2 regions of the Spirosoma taeanense genome follow, and region 2 is predicted to be linked to the other one. Evidence: riboswitches for the same ligand, from Rfam matches in the RefSeq annotation. Region 2 holds a riboswitch; the other holds the start of a gene.
The links. Region 2 has a riboswitch for S-adenosylmethionine ahead of HNV11_RS03890 (O-acetylhomoserine aminocarboxypropyltransferase/cysteine synthase family protein). Riboswitches for the same ligand answer to the same signal wherever they lie in the genome.
Positions count from the first base shown of each region.

Region 1: linked by a shared signal. The riboswitch ahead of metH (methionine synthase) and the one ahead of HNV11_RS03890 (O-acetylhomoserine aminocarboxypropyltransferase/cysteine synthase family protein) in region 2 are both predicted to bind S-adenosylmethionine.

Region 1 covers NZ_CP053435.1:4,222,638-4,229,389, reverse strand. Annotated here, with positions in the region: gene HNV11_RS17710 (hypothetical protein) at 1-1,132, shown strand, start outside; gene HNV11_RS17705 (carbamoyltransferase family protein) at 1,298-3,160, shown strand; gene HNV11_RS17700 (DUF5989 family protein) at 3,255-3,404, shown strand; gene HNV11_RS17695 (SxtJ family membrane protein) at 3,409-3,771, shown strand; SAM riboswitch class I at 3,835-3,940, shown strand; gene metH (methionine synthase) at 4,038-6,752, shown strand, end outside.
Region 2 covers NZ_CP053435.1:902,205-908,956, forward strand. Annotated here, with positions in the region: gene HNV11_RS03865 (5'-methylthioadenosine/adenosylhomocysteine nucleosidase) at 1-225, shown strand, start outside; gene HNV11_RS03870 (amine oxidase) at 362-1,558, shown strand; gene HNV11_RS03875 (esterase family protein) at 1,596-2,324, opposite strand; gene HNV11_RS03880 (GDSL-type esterase/lipase family protein) at 2,399-2,992, opposite strand; gene HNV11_RS03885 (homoserine O-acetyltransferase family protein) at 3,061-4,137, opposite strand; gene HNV11_RS03890 (O-acetylhomoserine aminocarboxypropyltransferase/cysteine synthase family protein) at 4,202-5,518, opposite strand; SAM riboswitch class I at 5,738-5,856, opposite strand; gene HNV11_RS03895 (DUF721 domain-containing protein) at 6,049-6,378, shown strand; gene HNV11_RS03900 (methyltransferase domain-containing protein) at 6,424-6,752, opposite strand, start outside.

The sequences.
Region 1 (6,752 bases), 2.4 Mb from region 2:
TATCCTCATTTACCTGCTGCTCTACGGCAAAACCTGGATTAAAAACACGGTTCTCTCGCTGGTTGTCTTCCTGATCTCCTGGCTGCTGCTGGAGTTTGTGTGCGGTCTTGTGCTGCGCTGGAAAGAAAAAACGCCAGCGGCTACCGTCAGGAGCAATTCCATTAAAAACAATACTGACCCGGCAAAGCCCAATACGCTCAGCCTGATCCGGAATGACCAGCTCGGATTCAGTCGCCCGAGTCCGGGTCAGTATGAAGTAGTGTATTCTATTACGAAGCACAAGACCATGAATGGTAAGTCGGTTTCGGAAGCCAGCACGATTCCGGTCGAATACCACATCGATAATTTGTCCCGGCGCGTTACGCCTTTCGACAGCAGCCGGGCCGTTGGCAAGTACGCCCTGTTTCTGGGCTGCTCGTTTACGTATGGCGAGTCGGTGTCGGATACGAGTACGATTCCTTATTTTTTTGGAAAGCATACCGGTTACCGACCGTATAACTATGGCGTGTCGGGCCACTCGCCCGCTCATATGCTGGGGATTCTGCAAACGGTAAACCTCCGGAAACAGGTCGCCGAGAAAAACGGCATTGCGGTGTATACGTTCATTGAGGACCATCTGGCGCGGGCAATCCCGAGCACAAAGTGGGCGTATAATGCCCAGGGGTATCTGCCCTGGGTGAACCCGGCTACTGGCGTTGTTGAAGGCTCTTATGCGCAGAAGCACCCGGTTCGCCTGAAGCTGATCCGGCTGATGTACAGGAGTAACATTGTGAACCTGTTTAAAATCAACTTTCCCAAGCGGTACAGCACCGAGCAGTATCAGCGGTTCGTGAACATGGTTAAGAAGTCGAAAGAACTGTACAGCAGGCAGTTCGGCAACGACAATTTCTACGTAGTTGTCTTTCCGCTTTATCCCATGGATCCCGAACTGCGTCGTTTGTTTGAGGAGGCAGACCTGAAGGTGCTGGATTATTCGCGGCTATTATCCTGGGCAACGGCTTACGACGGCATGCATCCGGATGCCGAAGCCTACGAACTTGTCAGTCAGCAGTTAGCCAAAGATCTTCATATGCGTAGTGATAAATTCGGAAACGACCGTTCGATAAATTCAGCGGTAAGCGCTGCACGGTGAAGGCCGTAAAAGCTGTCTGGCTTAATGATCAGAACTTTATTTGCGATTCCGTTTTCAGGCTTGTGCTCTGGAATATATTCATGAACAAGTAAGCGAATAAAGCAGGGTTTTAAGTAGGGGAAGCAAACCCAACACTTTTTAGAGTTCTGTTTGTCATTTTACTGTATGACCATATTAGGTATTTCGGCTTTCTATCACGATTCGGCGGCTGCTTTGATCGAAGATGGCCGCATAGTAGCAGCAGCACAGGAAGAACGTTTTACCCGCAAAAAACACGATCCTAACTTTCCGGCCAATGCCATCAACTACTGCCTGCAATACGGCGGTCTGACCATTAATCAGGTTGATGCGATTGTCTTCTACGACAAACCGCTGCTGAAATTTGAGCGGCTGCTGGAAACGTATTACGCCTTCGCACCAAAAGGGCTGCGGTCGTTTCTGATGGCCATCCCGGTCTGGCTGAAAGAAAAATTATTCCTTAAACGGCTGATACGGCAGGAGCTGGAGAAGCTAGGGTACGATCCGGCCAAAAAAGTAAAGCTTCTTTTTCCCGAACACCATCTTTCCCACGCAGCCAGCGCCTTTTATCCGTCGGCCTTCGAGCGGGCAGCAATCCTAACCATCGACGGTGTAGGCGAATGGGCCACCGCTTCAATTGGGCTGGGCGAAGGAAAGTCAATCACCATACTGAAAGAACTGCGGTTTCCGCATTCGCTGGGGCTGTTATATTCTGCGTTCACCTATTTTCTGGGTTTCCGGGTCAACTCGGGCGAGTATAAGTTGATGGGGCTGGCCCCGTATGGCGATCCGCACGCGCCTGAGGTAGCCCGGTATCTGGCGATCATCAAAGAACAACTGGTCGATCTGCGCGAGGATGGGTCGATCTGGCTCAATCAGACGTATTTCGACTACGCCACCGGGCTAACGATGGTGAACGAAGAAAAATGGGCCGCTCTGTTTGGTTTCCCGAAGCGGCAGCCTGACGATGAACTGCAGCCGCATCACTGCAATCTGGGCCTGGCCATTCAGTACCTGACCGAAGAGGCTGTGCTGAACATGGCCCGCGAGGCCAAACGCCTGACCAACGCCGATGCGCTGGTGCTGGCCGGGGGCGTGGCGCTGAACTGCGTCTCCAACGGAAAACTGCAGAAAGCGGGTATTTTCAACAAGCTGTTCATTCAACCCGCAGCGGGCGATGCGGGCGGGGCGCTGGGGGCGGCTCTGGCAGCCTATCATATTTATTTCGATCAGGAGCGCCGGGTAACGACCGAACGCGACGCCATGCGCGGCTCCTACCTCGGTCCGACGTTCTCCGACCTGGACGTTGAACTGATGGTGGTAAAGTATAAAGCCGTTGCGACGCACTTCGCCGATTTTGGCGAGCTGAGCAAGCAAACGGCCCAGTTGCTGGCCGATGGGAACGTTGTAGGCTGGGTGCAGGGCCGTATGGAGTTTGGTCCCCGGGCACTGGGCGGACGCAGTATTCTGGGCGATCCACGTAATGCCGAGATGCAGAAGAAGCTGAACCTGAAAATCAAATACCGGGAATCGTTCCGGCCGTTTGCGCCCTCGGTGCTGGCCGAAGACTGCGCCGAGTATTTCGAATACGACGGTACGTCGCCCTACATGCTGCTGGTGCATCCCGTTACTGAAAGTCGGCGGGCTCCGCTACCGGCCGATTACGCCCGTTTCCCGTTGCGTGAAAAGCTGTATTACCAGCGGTCGGATCTGCCTTCGATTACGCATATCGATTTCTCGGCCCGTATCCAGACCGTGCATGAAGACACCAACCCACGCTATTATCAGCTGATTGATGCGTTTAAAAAATTGACGGGTTACGGTGTTATTGTCAACACCAGTTTTAACGTACGGGGTGAGCCGATCGTCTGTACGCCGGATGATGCCTATCGGTGCTTTATGCGCACCGAAATGGACTATCTGGTTGTTGGCAATTACCTGTTCGACAAACGGAAGCAGCCTCAGTGGCAGGAAAAAGACAATTGGAAAGAAGAGTTTGTTCTGGATTAACCGGTTAATCAACTGAGGCAGTTGAGATATTTATTAACCATAAATTAGTTTAACGTAAAACTTTTGCTAGTTAACCTTCAACCACAACACGATCATGGAATTCTTACAGGACATTTTCCACTTTCTGCAGCAACGTAAAAAATGGTGGCTGGCACCCATTATCATTCTGTTGCTCCTCATCGGTATTCTGATTGTTATCGGCGGTGGTTCGGCCGTAGCGCCTTTCATTTACACCTTGTTTTAACGGAATGGATGCTGCTGACAAAGCCAAAGCTCAGTTGGTTATCGTGACGGGGCTGCTGGTGCTCTATTTTGTGTTTAAATCGTCCTGGTGGCTTTATGGAGCTATCGGGGTAGGCTTGCTGAGTGTCTTTATTCCGGTGGCGGGTGATTTTATCGTCCGGATCTGGTTCAGGCTGGCGGAGGTGCTGGGAAACATCAACGGCAAGATTATCCTGTCGGTGCTGTTCTTCGTATTCCTGTTTCCTATCGCCCTGCTTTACCGGATGACGGCTAAAAATCCGCTGGCAATCAAACGCAGCGACACCCGTTCATTCTACACGGATCGGAACCATACCTACACAAAAACCGATCTTGAACAGACCTGGTAAGCAGTCGAATAGCGAATTGAAGGCGTGCCAACGGACGGTACGCCTTTTTTGTTAACTTTGCGTAGCTTATCCAGAAAGACGGAGGGATTGGACCCGATGATGTCTTGGCAACCCACCCGATGGTGAAGGTGCCACGTTCCTCCCGGCCCGGTGCCGGGGCAGATAACGCACAGCCTGCCTTCTGTCTCTCTGCGCATAAGCCCTGCTTTACGATACTGGTCAAGACGCTGCCCAACACCAGGCAACGGTATAATCTGTCTAACTACTTGAAAACAATATTCGAACTTCTCCGCGAACGCATCCTCGTCCTCGACGGGGCCATGGGGTCCATGATTCAACGCTACCAACTCACCGACGCCGATTATCGGGGAGAGCGTTTTCGCGATTGGCCGCACGATCTGAAAGGCAACAACGACCTGTTGTCGTTGACCAAGCCTGAGGTGATTCAGGAGATTCACCGGCAGTATCTGGAAGCGGGCGCCGACATCATTGAAACCAACACCTTCAGCGGTACGACCATTGCCATGGCCGACTATCGTATGGAGAAGCTGGCCTACGAACTGAATTTTGAATCGGCCCGGCTGGCAAAGGCGGTGGCCGACGAGTTTACGCAGCAGAACCCCGACAAGCCCCGGTTTGTCGCCGGTGCCATGGGGCCAACCAACCGTACTGCCAGCCTCTCGCCCGACGTCAACAACCCCGCCTATCGCGCCGTTACGTTCGATGAACTGGTTGATGCGTATTACGAGCAGGTGGCCGGGCTGGTCGAAGGAGGGGTGGATCTGTTGCTGGTGGAGACGATCTTCGATACGCTCAACGCCAAAGCCGCTCTGTTTGCGATTGATAAATATTTTGTGGGTAAAACCCCACTGCCGATCATGGTGTCGGGGACCATTACCGACGCCAGTGGCCGGACGCTTTCGGGCCAGACGACCGAAGCCTTTCTTTACTCGGTTTCGCACCTGCCGCTGCTGAGCGTGGGTCTGAACTGTGCCCTTGGAGCCGAACCCATGCGGCCATATATTCAGACGCTTGCCAAAGAAGCCCCGTTCTTTACGTCGGCTTATCCAAATGCTGGACTACCGAATGAATTTGGGGAGTACGACGAAACGCCCGAGATGATGGCCAATCAGATTGAAGGCTTCATCCGCGATAGTTTTGTCAATATTGTGGGGGGCTGCTGTGGTTCCACACCCGACCATATCCGGGCCATTGCCCAGGTCGCAGCCAAATACCCGCCCCGTTCGTTGCCTCAGCCCGAACCGTATCAAAAGTTGAGCGGTCTGGAGCCGCTGAAGATTACCGAGCAGACGAACTTCCTGAACGTTGGGGAGCGCACGAACGTAACCGGCTCGAAGAAGTTCGCCCGGCTCATCAAAGAAGGCAATTACGACGAAGCGCTGAGCATTGCCCGGGGCCAGGTTGAAGGGGGCGCGCAGGTTATTGACGTCAACATGGATGAAGGCATGCTCGACTCGGTCGAGGCCATGACGACTTTTCTGAACCTGATTGCATCGGAACCGGATATTGCCCGCGTTCCCATTATGATCGACTCCTCGAAATGGGAAGTCATTGAAGCTGGCCTAAAATGCGTGCAGGGAAAGGCGATTGTGAACTCGATTTCGCTGAAGGAGGGAGAGGAGGCTTTTATTGAGCGGGCGCAACTGGTAAAACGCTACGGGGCGGCTGCGGTCGTGATGGCGTTTGACGAAACGGGTCAGGCCGACTCCTACGAACGACGCATCGAAATCTGCGAACGAGCTTACCGGATTCTCGTCGATAAGGTCAGGTTTGCTCCGCAGGACATCATTTTTGACCCGAATATCCTGACTGTAGCCACCGGGATTGACGAGCACAACAATTACGCCGTTGATTTTATTAACGCTACCCGCTGGATCAAGAAAAACCTGCCCCTGGCTAAAGTGAGTGGGGGGGTGTCGAACATTTCGTTCTCGTTCCGTGGGAATGACGTAGTGCGGGAAGCTATGCACTCTGCCTTCCTCTACCACGCCATCCGCGCCGGCCTGGACATGGGCATCGTCAACGCTGGTCAGCTGGAGGTGTATGACAACATCCCGAAAGACCTGCTCGAACGCTGCGAGGACGTTCTGCTGAACCGCCGACCCGACGCAACGGAGCGGCTGGTTGAGTTTGCTGAGACCGTAAAAGCCAAAGGCAAGGCCGTAGTGCAGGACGACGCCTGGCGGAATGAACCCGTCCGCGAACGGCTGAAACACGCGCTCGTTAAAGGAATTACAGACTATATTGACCAGGACGTTGAAGAAATCCGGCAGCAGGTCGAGCGGCCGCTGCACGTGATTGAAGGGCCACTGATGGACGGTATGAACATCGTTGGCGACTTGTTCGGCGAGGGTAAGATGTTCCTGCCGCAAGTGGTGAAGTCGGCGCGGGTGATGAAAAAAGCCGTGGCCTACCTGACGCCCTTTATTGAAGCCGAGAAATCGGACGGGGAATCCTCTACGGCGGGGAAAATCCTGCTGGCAACCGTAAAAGGCGACGTACACGACATTGGTAAGAACATTGTTGGCGTCGTGCTGGGCTGTAATAACTACGAGATCATCGATCTCGGCGTGATGGTGCCTACGCAGAAAATTCTGGACGAAGCCCGGAAGCATCAAGTCGATATCATTGGTCTGAGCGGACTGATTACGCCTTCGCTCGATGAAATGGTGGGCGTAGCAAAAGAGATGGAGCGGCAGGGCTTTACGCTGCCGCTGCTGATCGGCGGGGCCACAACCTCCCGGATGCACACGGCCGTGAAGATAGATCCGCACTATTCGGGGCCAGTTATTCACGTACTCGACGCCAGCCGCAGCGTTCCCGTGGCCGGACGCCTGACGAGCGAACAGACCACCACGCGCGACGAGATTTTTAAACAGATCAAGGCTGAGTACGCCAAACTGCGCGATGATCACGCCCGGCGTCGGCAGGAAAAGGCCAGCCTGACCCTTGAGGCTGCC
Region 2 (6,752 bases):
GCGCAGAAAGTGGCGCAACTGCGGCAGGACTTCAATGCCGATGCCACTGAGATGGAAGGCGCAGCCGTAGCGCAGGTATGCCACGAAATTCAGGTGCCGCTGCTGGTCATTCGGAGCCTGAGTGATCGGGCCGACAGCAACGCCCGGCGCGATATGCTCTCGTTTTATGAAACGGCGGCCCGCAATTCGGCCAAACTGGTTCTGGCAATCGTACAAACATTCTGAATAGTGCCTTCGTATGGCGAACACATGAAGCTTAGTGTGTTCCTTTGCCTCGGAAAAAGCCAGTTAATTTGATGGATAAGGGCTTTTTGTTCATATTTGATTGCTGTACACGTTCAGCCCGCAGGCTGCTTACTTCATGCTCGACGCTACTGACTTCCCATCAATGAATCCGTTTCGATCCTTTTGGTGGGCGGGTTATGAATGTACTGACCAACTCAACTGCTTTGGCAACCGGGTTGATTTTCTGCCGCTAACGGGTCACCTGCAGCTTCTGAAAGAAGACTACAAACATCTGGCCCCTTTTGATATCCAGACCGTACGGGAAGGGATTCGCTGGAGTCAGGTTGAGAAAACGGCCTACCAGTACGACTGGAGCGTTGTTGAACGTATGCTGGCCGAAGGGCATCGGCAGGGCATTCAGCAAATCTGGGATTTATGTCATTTTGGTTATCCCGATGACCTGACCCCCCTGCACCCAATGTTTGCCCGCCGGTTTGCCGCCATGTGTCGGGCCTTTGTTCGGTTTTATCGCGATCGTTACCCTGATGATGAATTGATCGTAACGCCTATCAATGAGGTAAGCTTTATGTCCTGGCTCGGAGGGGACGCCTGTGGAACCTCCCCGTACTGTACCAGGCAGGGGTGGGAAGTGAAAGTTGGTTTGATGCGGGCGTATATCGAGGGCGTGGCGGCCATGCGTGAGATTGACCCAACGATACGTATCCTGACAACCGAGCCCCTAGTGCAGATTGTGCCACCACTGAACGCTACCCGGCAGGCGATAATGGATGCGGCTATTGCCGATGAAAACCAGTTTCAGTCGGTCGATATGCTGGCCGGCTATCTGATGCCTGAACTGGGTGGTTCGCCCGATTATCTCGATCTGCTGGGTTTCAATTATTACTATAATAATCAGTGGGTAATCGGCTTCAATAATTTTCTGCCCTGGGCCGATCCAGTTCCTGATCCGCGGTGGGTTCCTTTTCGCCAGCTATTGACTAAGGCCTATCGTCGCTATAATCGACCGATTGTCCTGACCGAAACTAGCCATCCCGGCATCGATCGTCCGCATTGGATCGATATGATTGGTCGTGAATGCGCAGCCGTTATTCGGGCGGGCGTGCCGCTCCTGGGCGTCTGTCTGTATCCCATTGTGGATCGCCCCGACTGGGACCATCTTGACCGCTGGCATCATTCCGGCCTCTGGGATGCCGACCTGACGACGGATCCGCCCGGTCGTGTCCTGGTCCGCGATTATGCAGATGCGTTGTTACGGGCGCAGAATAAAGTGCAAATGGCGCAGATAGAGGTTAGTCAGCTGCCTGTTCTGTAAGACGGCTAAGCCAATGCGCTGAACCGCCGAATTACGGTCAAAGATAAATCTGCACCATCTTGTGCCAGTCGTCGGGGTGGTGAGCCCGGCCAGACCAGACAAATAATTCGTGCGGTATCTGCTTGGCAGATAAAGCCTCACTGAGCGCAAGATTGCTGCCCAGAAAAGGATCTTCGGCCCCAATAGTCAGCACAATGTCCAAGCGACGCAGGTGTTCAAGTACGGCACCGTCGGCCAGATTGGGCAGAAAGTGATTCGGCGTGTTAAAATAAATGTCGTCGTCGTAATACGTATCAAACAGGCTGGGAAACTCCGCAACGGGGGCCGATAGATCGTAGCGTCCGCTGAGGGCAACTACTTTGCCAAACCACTGCGGGTGTCGGAACGCAATATTCAGTGCATGATAAGCACCCAGGCTGCACCCGTGCGAGATCATAAATGGCTGCGGGTTTTTCAGGCGGGAAAGCGGCAGAACTTCGTTCAAAATGTACTGCTCATATTGACCATGTCGCCGGATTCGGTCAGAAGGGCCAATGTAGCGATTATAAATACTCTCGCTGTCAATACTGTCTACGCAGAAAAGCTGCAGCCAGCCCTGTTCGATCCGGTCGGCCAGGGCCGCTACGAGGCCAAAATTCTCGTAATCATAGAACCGGCCACGGCGGGTAGGGAAGACCAGTACCCGAGCCCCTGCATGGCCGAAAACGAGCAGCTCCATGTCGCGACCCAGATTGGGACTGTGCCATCTATGATACTCGCGCTGCATAGTCTGAGTAAGATTCATGAACGAAGATGGGCCCTTTAGGTTGAACCTGATACAGTTATCCGATAAACAAATCGTTAAAAAATATCGTTTCGGGCCTTCAGGGTCTGCTGCCAGACCCGATAACCTGCCGGACTTAAGTGCAGGCCGTCGCTCTCAAAAAACTCTTTTTTGGGCCGCCCGGCCGGACCCAGCAGGGGCGTTGTCATATCGACAGTTTTAAAGTCCGGGCATTTAGCAATTTCTTCCGTAATGAAGGCGTTGGTTGATCGTATCTTGTCGGCGAGATGCCAGCGGGCAGGACTGATTTTAATAGTCAGATACGACAAAGGTACGCCGGGCAAAAATTGATGCATCTGTTCGGCAACCGCCCGAAAAAATAGATACACTTCTTCCGGGTGGCGACCGTCGCCAAGGTCATTATCGCCTGCGTAGAACAGCACTGATCGGGGCGCTGCCGGAACCACCAGCCGCTTAAAAAACCACGCACAGGCTGCCAGCGTTGAACCGCCAAAGCCTAAATTAAGCGTATTGAGGTTAGGAAAATCCTGCGCCAGACTTGTCCAGAGCCGGATGGATGAACTACCGTAAAAGACGACCCGATCTGTAGCGGGGGATTGTGCGTTTAGTTTTGTTTCGAGTTGTCGTACCTCGTCTTCGTACCAAAGCATTCGAACCTGGTTGAGTGGATAGAATTAACTTATCTGCTTATTAACAAGCGTTCCTGCCATCAGTGTTTTCACGGATTACTTTTTAGTGAGGCAACGACAGTTGTTTTAGCCGTATTTGCGGCCTTCCACTTCCGAATGAGTGTCGCCAGCGGCCGGAATTCAATCAAAAACCCATCGTGCCCATACAGCGAGTCAATTTCCTCATACGTAGCGTCGGGAATGTGGCGGGCCAGAAACTGCTGCTCTGTTGGTGGGAATAACAGGTCGGAACGGATACCCACAACCAGCGTTCGGGCCTTAACCTGAGCCAGCGCGTTCAGGATGCTGCCCCGGTTGCGGCCCACGTTATGGGAGTCCATAACTTTCGAGAGCGTCCAGTACGTAAAGGCATTGAAGCGGTCGGCCAGTTTATCACCCTGATAACGCTGGTAACTGGCGGCCTTATAGCCGTCCAACTGCTCGTTATTATCCAGGGCCTGGGTAAAGCCGTAGGTGTCATAGTTACGGTAGGAAATCATGGCCATGGCCCGGGCTGCTTTCATCCCGGCAATACCCGCGTCGTCGCGTCGTTCGCACCAGGTGGGGTCGGCTTCAATCGCCATCCGCTGGGCTTCATTGAACGCAATACACCAGGGCGAAGCCACTGCACCCGAGGCAATCAGGATCAGGTTTTTGATGAGGTTCGGCTGCAGGATCGCCCATTCGATGGCCTGCTCGCCCCCGACTGATCCGCCAATGCAGGTATCAATTGTCTCAATGTTCAACTCCTGACGTAATAGGTCCATTGCACTTACCATATCCCGGATGGTAAGTGCCGGAAAGTCGTGGTGATAGGGGATGCCCGTGGCCGGATTGATTGACAGCGGCCCCGTTGAGCCGTAACAGGACCCAATTACATTGGCACAGACAATAAAGTCTTTTTCCGGATCGAAATATTTACCGTGGCCTACCATACCGCTCCACCAGTCGCCGGCGTCGGCATTACCCGTCAGCGCATGGCAAATCCAGACAACGTTGGTTGGTTCGTTGGTGTCGGCGTTCCGATTGAGTGTGCCACGCGTCGTATAGGCCAGCCGGAAACCCGGCAGACTCGCCCCCGATTCAAGCGGGAAGGAATATTTATAATCGAAGTACTGGAGGTTCAAAATTGGTTTACAGTTTGGGTTTTCGGATCGCAACCCATAGCTGCGATCCGAAAATCAGAAACGCCTAATTCAAAACCGGCTCCGCAATCTGAGCAAACGCCTGTTCGAGGTCAGCTTTGATGTCATCAATATATTCAATACCCGCCGAAATACGCAGGAGCCCCGGCTCAACGCCCGCAGCCGCCTGCTCCTGTTCGCTCAACTGCTGGTGGGTCGTTGACGCTGGGTGGATAATGAGCGTCTTCGAGTCGCCAACATTGGCCAAATGGCTGATTAGTTTAAGGCTGTTCACAAACTGGTCGGCCGCTGCCTGACCACCCTTCACTTTGAACGTAAAGACGCCCCCAAAGCCGCGTTTGAGGTATTTCTTCGCCAGTTCATGGTAGGGACTGCTTTCCAGGCCGGGATAGTTAACCAGTTCAACCTGTTCGTGTTGTTCCAGCCACTGCGCCAGCGCCAGGGCGTTCTGCACCGTCCGATCGACGCGCAGCGAGAGTGTTTCGAGACCCTGCAGGAGCAGAAACGAGTTGAACGGGCTAATGGCCGGGCCCCAGTCACGCAGACCCTCCACCCGGGCGCGGATAATGAACTGAATGTTGCCAAACGGTCCGCCAACACCGAACACATCGCTGAACACCATGCCGTGGTAACCCGGAGAAGGCTCGCTGAACTGCGGAAACTTGCCGTTGCCCCAGTTGTAGTTGCCGCCGTCCACAATAACCCCGCCAATGCTTGTGCCGTGCCCGCCAATCCATTTTGTTGCCGACTCGACAACAACGGCCGCACCATGTTCAAGGGGCCGGAACAGGTACCCGCCCGCACCGAACGTATTGTCGACAATAAGCGGCAGATCATGCTGCCGGGCAACAGCTGCAATGGCGTCGAAGTCCGGAATGTTAAAACCCGGATTGCCGATGGTTTCGAGATAAATGGCTTTGGTTCTGTCGTCAATCAATCGGGCAAACGATTCGGGTTTGTCGCCATCGGCAAAACGGGCCTCAATCCCCAGGCGTTTAAATGAAACTTTGAACTGGTTATATGTACCGCCGTACAGAAACGACGTTGTCACAAAATTGTCGCCCGCACTGAGAATATTGCTCAGCGCAATAAATTGAGCCGCCTGCCCGGAGGCAACGGCAAGGGCCGCCACCCCACCTTCGAGAGCCGCCATGCGTTTCTCAAAGACGTCGGATGTAGGGTTCATTATGCGGGTATAAATGTTCCCGAAAGCTTTCAGGGCGAACAGGTCTGCGCCGTGCGCTGAGTCATTGAACACGTAAGACGTAGTCTGATAAATGGGGACAGCCCGCGCGTTGGTGGTTGGGTCGGTTTCCTGACCGGCGTGTAGCTGGAGGGTATCAAAATGAAGTTGCGAGTCCATATGATTGAAGTCAAAAGTTAAAAGCCGCTGCTGCGGTGCGTAGGGTTTAGACTGATTGAGTAAGGTAGCAGTGCGTAACACCTGTCACTGAAAACAAGGTTACAGCGACTGCAACAGACGCCCGAAAACCACTCCCGGTTTAGGGTGCGATGAGGGTGAACTGCGCTTTAGTAAGCCCCCGCGGGCATACAGCATAAGATGTAGAGCATGTGATAAACCGATTTATAGTCCCTAACGATCCGCCACCGCGGTTGCTTTAGGCAGGAGTTAGCACCTTGCCATGTGGTAGGTTGCCAGCGGTTCGCAGAGCCTGATCTCTCCCCGCTTCTGTATAAATCAATCTGCGCCGAGAGAAACGTAATAAATGGCGCTTAACAATTGACTTGATGGCGCAAGTATAACAGCCAAACGGTGGGAAAACAAACCCTGCTCGGTATTTCTATCCGCTACCTTAATTTTTCGGCCAATCACGAAAACAGATATAGGGGAAGTGAAGACGTTTTTTACCTTTGTGTTAAGACCAGTACCCAATGAGCCACACGCCCTACCGTTACAACCGGGAAAATGCTACACGCGTAGCCGGTATAACGACCGTTAAAGACGCCATCGGCCAATTGCTGAAGCATTATCAGCTCCAGACGCGTTTCAACGAAACCTATCTTGAAGCGTTTTGGGGTCGCATGATGGGACCCGCTATTGCTTCCCGTACCAGTCGCCTTTACGTGCGCGATCGCAAACTGCACATTGAGATTGCATCGGCGCCCCTCCGCAACGAACTGGTGAATGCCAAACAGAAGCTCATTCAGTTGGTCAACAAAGATATGGGCACCGACGTCATCGACGACGTGGTGTTTATTTAAACGCATCGTCTCCTGGCCGAAGGAATACTGATGTGTCGCGTTTCTTCAGAACTGGATCAGCAGATTCCGGCGCTCTTCCTGCATGGTGATTGGCTCCGATAAAAACCGGGCATTCAATTTCAGCCGCTGGCAAATGGCGAGCCATTCCCGTTCCGGTACGACCAGAAACCCGTTTTCTTTCCGGACGGTGTGATAATCCGAAAACCGTAACCGGAACAGCAACCGCACCATCGACAGCAACTGCCCCTGCCGGAACGACTTGCCGATAATGCTCAGAATGTCTTTAATGATATTCTCCTCCACAATCAGGTCGCAGATCAGCGCTTTGGCACCGGGCTCGGCTACTTGTTTAATGTTATTTAGTAATTGCTCGA